Sinorhizobium fredii NGR234: one gene and its partners. The protein of the gene in region 3 interacts with the protein of the main gene of each other region in a pairwise test. Links are inferred from orthologs where the notes say so. Each region holds a gene or a part of one and is shown on either strand. Other genes may lie near its edges. The genes, in order: dnaQ, dnaE and NGR_RS28900.

What was found.
Region 1: the proteins of NGR_RS28900 (region 3) and dnaQ interact in binary tests that used the Escherichia coli proteins (3 or more experiments, as listed by UniProt). The link is inferred for Sinorhizobium fredii NGR234 from one-to-one orthologs.
Region 2: the proteins of NGR_RS28900 (region 3) and dnaE interact in binary tests that used the Escherichia coli proteins (3 or more experiments, as listed by UniProt). The link is inferred for Sinorhizobium fredii NGR234 from one-to-one orthologs.

The regions. Positions count from the first base shown.
Region 1 is NC_012587.1:3,541,197-3,544,110, reverse strand. Bases 5-2,769 are described here. They hold dnaQ (DNA polymerase III subunit epsilon), read right to left. Parts: upstream 1,854-2,769; coding sequence 1,155-1,853; downstream 5-1,154. Other genes in these bases: NGR_RS27875 (shikimate dehydrogenase), read right to left, coding at 2,558-2,769; coaE (dephospho-CoA kinase), read right to left, coding at 1,977-2,561; secB (protein-export chaperone SecB), read left to right, coding at 579-1,079; NGR_RS27895 (FxsA family protein), read left to right, coding at 5-387. In the rest of the region: more of NGR_RS27895, read left to right, coding at 1-4; more of NGR_RS27875, read right to left, coding at 2,770-2,914. UniProt on the Escherichia coli protein: DNA polymerase III is a complex, multichain enzyme responsible for most of the replicative synthesis in bacteria. The epsilon subunit contain the editing function and is a proofreading 3'-5' exonuclease.
Region 2 is NC_012587.1:1,135,081-1,139,261, forward strand. What follows is about bases 65-4,096. They hold dnaE (DNA polymerase III subunit alpha), read left to right. Parts: upstream 65-398; coding sequence 399-3,896; downstream 3,897-4,096. Other genes in these bases: NGR_RS16650 (L,D-transpeptidase family protein), read right to left, coding at 3,921-4,096. In the rest of the region: more of NGR_RS16650, read right to left, coding at 4,097-4,181. UniProt on the Escherichia coli protein: DNA polymerase III is a complex, multichain enzyme responsible for most of the replicative synthesis in bacteria. This DNA polymerase also exhibits 3' to 5' exonuclease activity. The alpha chain is the DNA polymerase catalytic subunit.
Region 3 is NC_012587.1:3,772,166-3,775,258, forward strand. The notes cover bases 53-2,996. They hold NGR_RS28900 (DNA polymerase III subunit gamma/tau), read left to right. Parts: upstream 53-557; coding sequence 558-2,435; downstream 2,436-2,996. Other genes in these bases: NGR_RS28890 (HIT domain-containing protein), read right to left, coding at 53-350; NGR_RS28905 (YbaB/EbfC family nucleoid-associated protein), read left to right, coding at 2,496-2,819; recR (recombination mediator RecR), read left to right, coding at 2,906-2,996. In the rest of the region: more of NGR_RS28890, read right to left, coding at 1-52; more of recR, read left to right, coding at 2,997-3,093. UniProt on the Escherichia coli protein: Part of the beta sliding clamp loading complex, which hydrolyzes ATP to load the beta clamp onto primed DNA to form the DNA replication pre-initiation complex.

The DNA of each region.
Region 1 (2,914 bases), 230 kb from region 3 along the record:
GTAGCCGGCGTCCTGCTTCTCCGCATCCAGGGTCTCGGCACTTTGCGCCGCGTGCAGGACGCGGCGCGAGCGGGGAAGGACCCGGGCCCGGATCTTCTCGGCGGTGCGCTCATTTTCGTTGGGGCGATCCTGCTGATCGTTCCGGGCTTCATCACCGATATTGCCGGCCTCATTCTCTTCCTGCCGCCGATCAGACGCGCCATCGCTTCCTTCCTGCAGACGCGGTTGACGATCCTGACAACCGGAAGCGGCTTCTATTACGGAAGCGGCGCGAGGAGCGACCGGCCGCGCGGCCCGGCGATCATCGATCTCGACTCGGACGAGTTCTCCAGGAAGAACGACGACGAAAACGGTCCCTCTCCGCCAAGCAACCGGATTTCCCGCTAGACCAGGCCGATGTTGATCGACTCAAGGTGCCACGGCAACCTTGGCGCGTCTGAAAAGACGCGCGGCGCTGTAGGTCCGGCGAGCGATCGAAACCCCTTAATGCCGGGGAACCGGTTCCGGCTTCGAGGGTTGTAAGCCCTGGACCGAAATGCTAGATGGCCTCACCAAATTCGAAGTCCGAGGAAACTCTTATGACGACCGATACCGCATCCAACGGCAACGGCGCCCAGCAGGCCCCGTCGCTCAACATTCTGGCCCAGTACGTCAAGGACCTCTCCTTCGAGAACCCCGGCGCACCGCGTTCGCTGCAGGCCCGCGACCAGGCGCCGTCGATCAACATCAATGTCAACGTCAATGCCAACCCGCTCGCCGAGAACGATTTCGACGTCGTTCTCTCGCTGAACGCCCAGGCCCAGGACGGCGACAAGGTGCTGTTCAATGTCGAACTCGCCTATGGCGGCGTCTTCCGCGTTTCGGGTTTCCCGCAGGAGCACATGCTGCCGCTGCTCTTCATCGAATGCCCGCGCCTGCTCTTCCCCTTTGCCCGGCAGATCGTCGCAGACGCGACCCGCAATGGCGGCTTCCCGCCGCTGATGATCGACCCGATCGATTTTGCGCAGATGTTCGCGCAGCGCATGGCGGAAGAGAAGGTCCGCGCCCAGGTCGCCAACAGCAACACGACGACCAACTGACGCATTCCGATAGACTTAAAACTGAAAACCCGGCTCTCAAGGCCGGGTTTTTTGTTTGTCCGCAAAGCAGGCGGCTTAGCCGCTGTATTTCATCCAGATCGCCTTGGCACCGATCTTCGAAACAAGCGCCGCGTGGGCGGCGATCTCGGCTTCGGTCAGGCGCGGCGCCAGCAACCGCTCTCTTTGCATGACAATAATCGGACCGTCGTCCGCCTGTACGGCCAGGCCGCCGATCTCGCTGGTGACCAGTCCCAGCGCCGCCTGCCGGCCGCCGATCATCTCGATATAGACTTCCGCCAGAAGTTCGGAGTCGAGAAGGGCGCCGTGCTTGGCGCGGTGCGAGTTGTCAATGCCGTAGCGGCGGCAGAGTGCGTCGAGCGAATTCGGGCCCATCGGGTGCTTGCGCCGCGCCAGCGCCAGCGTATCGGTCACCCGATCGATGACGACCGGCGGCAATCCGAGGCGGTCGAACTCCGCATTGATGAAGCCGATGTCGAAGGTGGCATTGTGCGCGACCCAGCGCGCGTCGCCAAAGAAATCGACGATTTCCTCGACGACATCTGCAAAGGACGGCTTGTCCTTGAGGAAGTCGTCGGTGATGCCATGCACCGCCAAGGCGTCGGGATGGACCTTGCGGTCGCCCGGATTGATGTAGATATGAATCGTCCGCCCTGTCGGAAACTGATTTTCAAGTTCGACGCCGCCGATCTCGATCACCCGGTCCTCGCGACTGTCGAGGCCGGTCGTTTCCGTATCGAAGATGATCTCACGCATGCGGTTTTCCTGGCGAAGATTCAACGGCGAATCAGTCCGAGCTGTTTCTGAGTTTTAATGGCATTTCGCTTGCAGTTGAAGCGGAGGTTCGCGATCTGCCTCGGTGTAGGGCAATCGTCGGCGCTACGTCGCCCGCAATCGATCGACAATGGCGCGAACCTGCCCCCGGGTGACGTCGAAACTGTCGCTGGTGTCGATCACGTAATCGGCGCGGGCGCGCTTTTCCTGGTCGGGGACTTGCCGGGCCAGGATCATCGCGAATTTCTCGGCCGTCATCCCCGGGCGCTTCATCACGCGTTCTCTCTGGGCCTCCGGAGAGCAGCTGACGACGACGACCCGGTCGACGCGCTTTTCAGCCTTCGTCTCGAAAAGCAGCGGAATATCGAGAAGAACGAAAGGCGCTCCCGCCGCCTTGTGCATGGCGATGAACTCGCTTTCCTTGGCGCGAACGAGCGGATGGACGATCCGCTCCAGCTCGCCGAGACGCTCCGGTTGCGCCAGGAGCTGTCTGGAAAGTTCCGCCCGATCGATGACGCCGTCCTTCGCGACGCCCGGAAAGGCGGCTTCGACCGGCACCACCGCTTCGCCGCGATAGAGATCGTGAACCACCTCGTCGGCGTCGTTCACCGGGACGCCGAGCTCCCGGAACATCTGAGCGGCGGTCGTCTTTCCCATGCCGATGGAGCCCGTGAGCCCGACAATGATCATGCGTGAACGTCCATATCCTTGATGATGATCTGCCGAAGCGTTTCATCGACAACCGGCCTTAGACCGAACCATTTCTCGAAACCGGGCGCGGCCTGATGCAAGAGCATGCCCAGACCGTCGACGATGCGGTAGCCCTGCTCTTCGGCCTGGCGAAGGAGTGGCGTCTTCAGCGGCACATAGACGATGTCGGTCACCACCGCCCCGTTCGCCAAGGGCGAGAAGTCGATCGCCGGCGCCGGCTCGCCGTCCATGCCGAGCGACGTCGTGTTCACGAACAGGCCGGCGCCGGCCATGACTTCGGAGAGCGCCGCGATCGGATGCGCGTGCACGGCGCGACCGAACCGGTCGGCCAG
Region 2 (4,181 bases), 2.6 Mb from region 3 along the record:
CTGTGGATGCCACGATCTTAAACGATTCGGTTGGTCCCGGTGTCTGCCAATGAGGCGAGGAAGCTGATCGCCTTGGTTGAATTAACCATAGCCGGTGAATAGCGGGCGTTTCATGCACGCTTGCTTGACTATTGAACAAAAATGGAACAAAAAAAGAACAATAGCCGAAAGGAGCCATGTTATGACTGATTTCGTCCGTGATCTTGCTGCCTTCGCCTCGATGAGCCTTTTCATCGCAAGCATTTCGGTGATCGCGCTCGGTATGTGATCGCTGCCCGGCTCGACTCCGTCCTGCAAAGCGCGGCCGGGTAAAAAGATACCGGGTTTCGCCGTGAGGCTGGACAGTCGGGGCCGGAAACGGGATATCCTCCGCACCGGACAAGAATCGGAGTGCGGCAATGGCAGGCGACGAAAGCATTGGGCAAGGCGCGGCAGGCGCAATGGACCCGCAATTCGTTCACCTGCGGGTCCATTCGGCATTCTCGCTGCTGGAAGGCGCGCTGCCGCTGAAGAAGATCATCGCCAAGGCGGTGGCCGACGAGCAGCCGGCCATCGGCATTGCCGATACCAACAACCTGTTCGCGGCGCTGGAGTTCTCCCAGAAGGCAGCGGACGACGGATTGCAGCCGATCATCGGCTGCCAGCTCTCCATCGACATGGAGGACGAGGCGGAGGGGGAGCGGCGCAGCCATGCGCAGCAGCTTGCCAAGCTGCCTTCGATCGTTCTGATCGCTGCGACCGACGCGGGCTATACACGCCTTGTCGACCTGGTCAGTCGCGCCTATCTCGAAGGCGAAGGTCATCAGGCGGTGCGAGTAACGCGCTCCTGGCTTGCGGCTGGCGGCACCGAGGGTCTGATTGCCTTGACCGGCGCCGGCAGTGGGCCGGTCGACCTGGCGCTGAAGGCCGGCTTGGCCGCGCTTGCCGAAGCGCGCCTCAAGACGCTGGTCGAGCTGTTCGGCGATCGTCTCTATGTCGAACTGCAACGGCACGGCAGTTACGATCGACGCCAGGAGAATCGCCTGGTCGACCTTGCCTATCGCCACGACATCCCACTCGTTGCGACCAACGAAGCCTTCTTCCCGTCGCCGGCCGACTATGATGCGCATGATGCGCTGATGGCCGTTGCCCACAACGCCGTCGTCTCCGACGATCGCCGTTTCCGGTTGACGTCGGATCATTACTTGAAGAGCCGCAAGGAAATGGCGGCGCTCTTCGCCGATCTGCCGGAGGCGCTGGAAAATACCGTCGAGATCGCGCGCCGCTGCTCCTTCATGCTGAAGACCCGCGGGCCGATCCTGCCGCGCTTCACCGGCGCCTCGGACGATCCGGTGGAGGCCGAGCGCGCCGAGTCCGCGGAGCTTCGCCGGCAGGCGGAGGAGGGGCTGGAGCAGCGCCTGTCCAGGCTCGGCATGGCGCCCGGCTACAAGGAAGAAGACTATCGCGAGCGCCTCGCCTTCGAACTCGGCGTTATCGAACGCATGAAGTTCCCCGGCTACTTCCTGATCGTTGCGGACTTCATCAAATGGGCGAAGCAGCATGACATCCCCGTCGGCCCGGGCCGCGGCTCGGGCGCCGGCTCGCTGGTCGCCTATGCGCTGACGATCACCGACGTCGATCCGATGCGCTTCTCGCTGCTCTTCGAGCGCTTCCTCAACCCGGAGCGCGTGTCGATGCCGGACTTCGACATCGACTTCTGCCAGGACCGCCGCGAAGAAGTGATCCGCTACGTCCAGCAAAAATATGGCCGCGAGCAGGTGGCGCAGATCATCACCTTCGGATCGCTGCAGGCGCGCGCCGCGCTGCGCGACGTCGGACGCGTGCTGGAAATGCCCTATGGCCAGGTCGACAAGATCTGCAAGCTGGTGCCGAACAATCCGGCCAATCCGACGCCGCTGTCGAAGGCGATCGAGGAGGAACCGCGCCTGCAGGAGGAGGCCGAAAAGGAGCCGGTCGTCGGCCGGCTGCTGGACATCGCGCAGAAGATCGAGGGCCTCTACCGCCACGCCTCGACGCATGCGGCGGGCATCGTCATCGGCGACCGGCCGCTGTCGCAACTGGTGCCGATGTACCGCGATCCGCGCTCCGACATGCCGGTCACCCAGTTCAACATGAAATGGGTCGAGCAGGCCGGCCTCGTCAAGTTCGACTTCCTGGGCCTGAAGACCCTGACGGTGCTGAAGACGGCAGTCGACTTCGTCGCCAAGCGCGGCATTGCGGTCGATCTTGCCAGCATCCCGCTCGACGATCCGAAGACCTACGAGATTCTCTCCCGCGGCGAGACGGTCGGGGTATTCCAGGTGGAAAGCGCCGGCATGCGCAAGGCGCTGATCGGCATGCGGCCCGACTGCATCGAGGACATCATCGCGCTGGTCGCGCTCTACCGGCCGGGTCCGATGGAGAACATCCCGGTCTACAACGCCCGCAAGCATGGCGAAGAGGAAATCGAATCGATCCATCCGAAGATCGACCATCTGCTCAAGGAGACTCAAGGGGTCATCGTCTATCAGGAACAGGTGATGCAGATCGCCCAGGTGCTGTCGGGCTATTCGCTCGGCGAGGCCGACCTGCTGCGCCGCGCCATGGGCAAGAAGATCAAGGAGGAGATGGACAAGCAGCGGGCCCGTTTCGTCGAAGGCGCGGTCGGCAACGGCGTGGTAAAACCGCAGGCGGACCTGATCTTCGATCTGCTCGCCAAGTTCGCCAATTACGGTTTCAACAAATCGCACGCGGCCGCCTACGCCATCGTCTCCTACCAGACCGCCTATATGAAGGCGCACTATCCGGTCGAGTTCCTGGCGGCCTCGATGACGCTCGACATGTCGAACACCGAGAAGATCAACGACTTCCGCCAGGACGCCATCCGGCTCGGAATCCAGGTCATTGCACCCTCGGTGCAGACTTCGTTCCGCCTCTTCGAGACCGGCGACAACCGCATCTATTACTCGCTTGCCGCCATCAAGGGCGTGGGCGAATCCGCCGTCGAGCACATCGTCGCCGTTCGCGGCGACCGTCCCTTCGCAAGCCTCGAAGATTTTTGCCTGCGGATCGACCCGAAGCTCCTGAACCGGCGCGTTTTCGAAAGCCTGATCGCCGCCGGCGCCTTCGACTGCTTCGGCTACGACCGGGCCGAACTGATCGGCGGGCTCGACCGCATCCTCGGCTTCGCGCAGCGCGCCCAGGAAAACAAGCTGAGCGGCCAGAGCGACATGTTCGGTGCCGGAGCGGCGACAGGGCCGGAGAAGATCGCGCTGCCGGTCTATACGCCCTGGCTTGCCTCGGAGAAGCTGCATCGGGAGTTTCAGGTGCTCGGCTTCTACCTGTCCGCCCATCCGCTCGACACCTACAACAAGCTGCTGGCGAAGATGCGCGTGCAGACTTTCGCGGATTTCTCGGCCGCCGTGAAGAAAGGGGCGAGTGCCGGCCGGCTTGCCGGCACGGTGACATCGAAGCAGGAACGCAAGACGCGCACAGGCAACAAGATGGGCATCGTCGCCTTCTCCGACGCGTCGGGCCAGTTCGAGGCGGTGCTCTTCTCGGAAATGCTGAACCAGTATCGCGATCTGCTGGAGGCCGGCAAATCCCTGGTGATGACCGTGGATGCGGAGGAGCGGCCGGAAGGGATCGGCCTACGCATCCGCACGCTTCGGTCGCTCGAGGAAGAATCGCTGCAGATGCAGAAGGCGCTGCGCGTCTATGTGCGCGATTCCGGCCCCTTGCGCTCGATCGCCTCGCACCTCAACGCCAAGGGAGACGGCCTCGTCTCCTTCATCGTCATCAAGGACAATGGGCAGCGGGAGATCGAGGTCGAGCTCAGCGAGAAATATCGCATCTCGCCGGAGATCGCCGCCGCCCTTCGCTCCGCGCCGGGTGTCGTGGACGTCGAGCTCGTATAGAACGACCCAGTCAGGGTGAAACCGTCAGCGGCCGCTTACCGAATGTGTGATGGTGATGAAGTCGGTGCCTTCGCCGGTCTCCAGTCCCGTGTCGGTGTCGGAGATCGAAAGCGACGACCCATCGGCAAGAAGGCCGGCAATGCGCCGGCGCACATCGTCGGGCACCGTCAGGCGGTTCAAGGTCCGCTGAAGGGCGTTGAACTCCGTGGGATCGGTGTCAACAGTGATTCCGAGCCGATCTTTCGCGGCCTTCGAAAGCGTGTTGTCCAGCGCCATGCCGAACCA
Region 3 (3,093 bases):
GGATCGCCCTCGCGCCGCGCGATGACGTGCACATGAAGCTGGCGGACGATGTTGCCGAGCGCGCCGATATTGATCTTCTCAGCTCCGGTGACCTTTTTGAGCGCGGTTGCCACCATGTTCGTCTCGAAAGTCAGCATCGTCTGGTCGAGCGGCGTGAGCTCGAAGACCTCGGTGACGTCGGCCCGCTGCGGAATGAGGATCAGCCATGGCCAGCGGCGGTCGTTCATCAGGCGCATCTGGCAGAGGCCGATCGAGGCGATCGGGATGCCGTCGCGCTCGAGGCGCTCGTCGAGCGTGAAACCGGTCAAGAAATTCTCCTGGGCAGCAACGGGATTCGCCTTGTATTCTATATCGATAGCAGTTTTTTGGCGGCTTGGCTTGCATTTGCTTGAGATATTGCCGATATGGAAGCCGGGAGGTTGGTGGTGGACGAGCCACTCGCCAACCGGGTCAGGTCCGGAAGGAAGCAGCCCTAACGAGCCCCGGCACGGGTCATCGTGCCAGCCTCCCACCTTCTCCGTCCTGTCGGGACAAGAGTTCGAACAGCGGCAGGGTCGATGAGCGACGAAGCGCCCATTTCATCCCCAGTTTCAACCGTCGAGAAACCGGCCGCCTACCGCGTCCTGGCGCGCAAATATCGCCCAAAGGATTTCTCCGATCTGATGGTCGGCCAGGAGCCGATGGTGCGCACGCTCACCAACGCCTTCGAGACCGGCCGCATCGCCCAGGCCTATATGCTGACCGGCGTGCGCGGCGTCGGCAAGACGACGACGGCGCGCATCCTGGCGCGGGCGCTGAACTATAAGACCGCCGAGATCGACAAGCCGACGATCGACCTGCGCATCCCCGGCGAGCACTGCCAGGCGATCATGGACGGCCGCCATGTCGACGTCATCGAGATGGACGCCGCCTCGCATACCGGTATCGACGACATCCGCGAGATCATCGAGCAGGTGCGCTACCGGCCCGTTTCGGCGCGCTACAAGGTCTATATCATCGACGAAGTGCACATGCTCTCGACCCAGGCCTTCAACGGCCTGTTGAAGACGCTCGAGGAGCCGCCGGAGCATGTGAAGTTCATCTTCGCGACGACCGAGATCCGCAAGGTTCCGATCACTGTCCTGTCGCGCTGCCAGCGCTTCGACTTGCGGCGCATCAGTGCCTCCGACCTGGTCGGGCTGTTCTCCACCATCCTCAACAAGGAGGCCGTGCGTTTCGAGCCGGAAGCGCTGGCGATGGTGGCGCGTGCCGCGGAAGGCTCGGCGCGCGACGGCCTGTCGCTGCTCGACCAGGCGATCGCCCATGGCGGCGGTTCGGTCGAGATGGAGACGGTGCGCTCGATGCTCGGTCTTGCCGACCGGGCCCGCATCGTCGATCTCTTCGAACACATCGTCAAGGGCGATGCGGCCGCGGCGCTCGGCGAATTCGCGGCACAATACGAGGCGGGCGCCAACCCGACGGTCGTCTTGACCGATCTTGCCGACTTCACCCATCTGGTGACGCGGATGAAATATGTGCCCGAGGCGGCGAACGACCAGTCCTTCAGCGAGATCGAACGCCGGCGCGGCGCCGAGTTCGCCGGCAGCGTCGCGGTCACCACCCTGTCGCGTATCTGGCAGATGCTCCTGAAGGGCATTCCCGAGGCGGAAAGCTCGGCGCGCCCGGCCGGCGCTGCCGAGATGGTGCTGATCCGGCTCGCCCATGCCGCCCATCTTCCTTCGCCGGAAGAGGCGGCGCGGCGCCTTCTCGAGCTTTCGGGCGGCGAGGCCGGCGACGGGCGCCCGGCGCCGGCCCGCACTAGCGGCAATACCCAGGCTCAGGCCGGTCAGCCGGTCCAGGCCCGCTCCGTCGAGGCTGCACCCGTCCAGCGCCCGTCCGCGAATGGCGCCACCATGCTGCGGGCCGTGCCCGATGTGGCGGCCCAGCCGATCACTGTCGGGCGGATCGAGGACAGGCCGGCGCAGGCACCTGCCGCGAAGGCGGAGCCCAAGGTTCCGGTCAATTCGGTGGGCGACATCGCCGATCTCTGCGCGAAGAACCGCGACATCAAGCTGAAGACGCTGGTGCGCGGCTTCCTGCGGCTCGTGCATATCGAGCCCGGCAGGCTCGACGTCAACCTTTCCGACGATGCGCCGAAGACGCTGCTCAACGAGCTGGCCGTCAAGCTCAAGGAATGGACCGGAATCCACTGGGTCGTCAGCTACAGCCGCGAGCCGGGCGAACCGACGCTCGTCGAGGCCGAGCAGCGCGCCCAGGAGCAGCGCGTCAACGACGCCCGTCAGGATCCGGACGTCGCCGCGATCCTGGCGCGCTTTCCGGGCGCGAGAATCACCGACGTGCGCATTCGCGCCGCGGAGGAGGAGGTCGAAGACCTCGCTCTGGCGGCGGCCGAATCCGCCGATGGCGACATCGTCCCCGGCGACGACATCGAGTAGCGCATCGCGAGACGCGGCGCTCTGAATTCAGGCATAAATACCAAAGGACAGGAGACGACGATGCGCGACATCATCGGCATGATGGGCAAGGTCAAGGAAATGCAGGCCAAGATGGAAAAGCTGCAGGCGGAGATCGCCGCGCTCGAAGTCGACGGCACCTCCGGCGGCGGCCTCGTCACGGTCCGGCTCGACGGCAAGGGCCACCTGAAGAGCCTGAAGATCGACCCGTCGCTCTTCAAGGAAGACGATGTCGAGATCCTCGAGGACCTGATCGTCGCCGCCCACAAGGACGCCAAGGAAAAGGCCGAGGCCGTGCAGGCCGAAAAGACCCGCGAACTGACCGCCGGCCTGCCGATCCCGCCCGGAATGAAGCTGCCGTTCTGACCGGCCGGTGCGGCGGTGGCGATCGCCACGCGGTGATCGCCGTCAAAGCGATTCCGTTTGTCGGTGAGATGCGCTAAAAGCCGGCCATGGCAAAGCGAGTCACCGGTCCCGAAATCGAAAAGCTCATCCAACTCCTGGCAAAGGTGCCAGGGCTTGGGCCCCGTTCCGCGCGCCGCGCCGCGCTGCATCTCGTCAAGAAGAAGGAGCAATTGCTCGGTCCTCTTGCCGAGGCGATGGGCGAGGCGCACCGCAAGGTCAAGATCTGCTCCTGCTG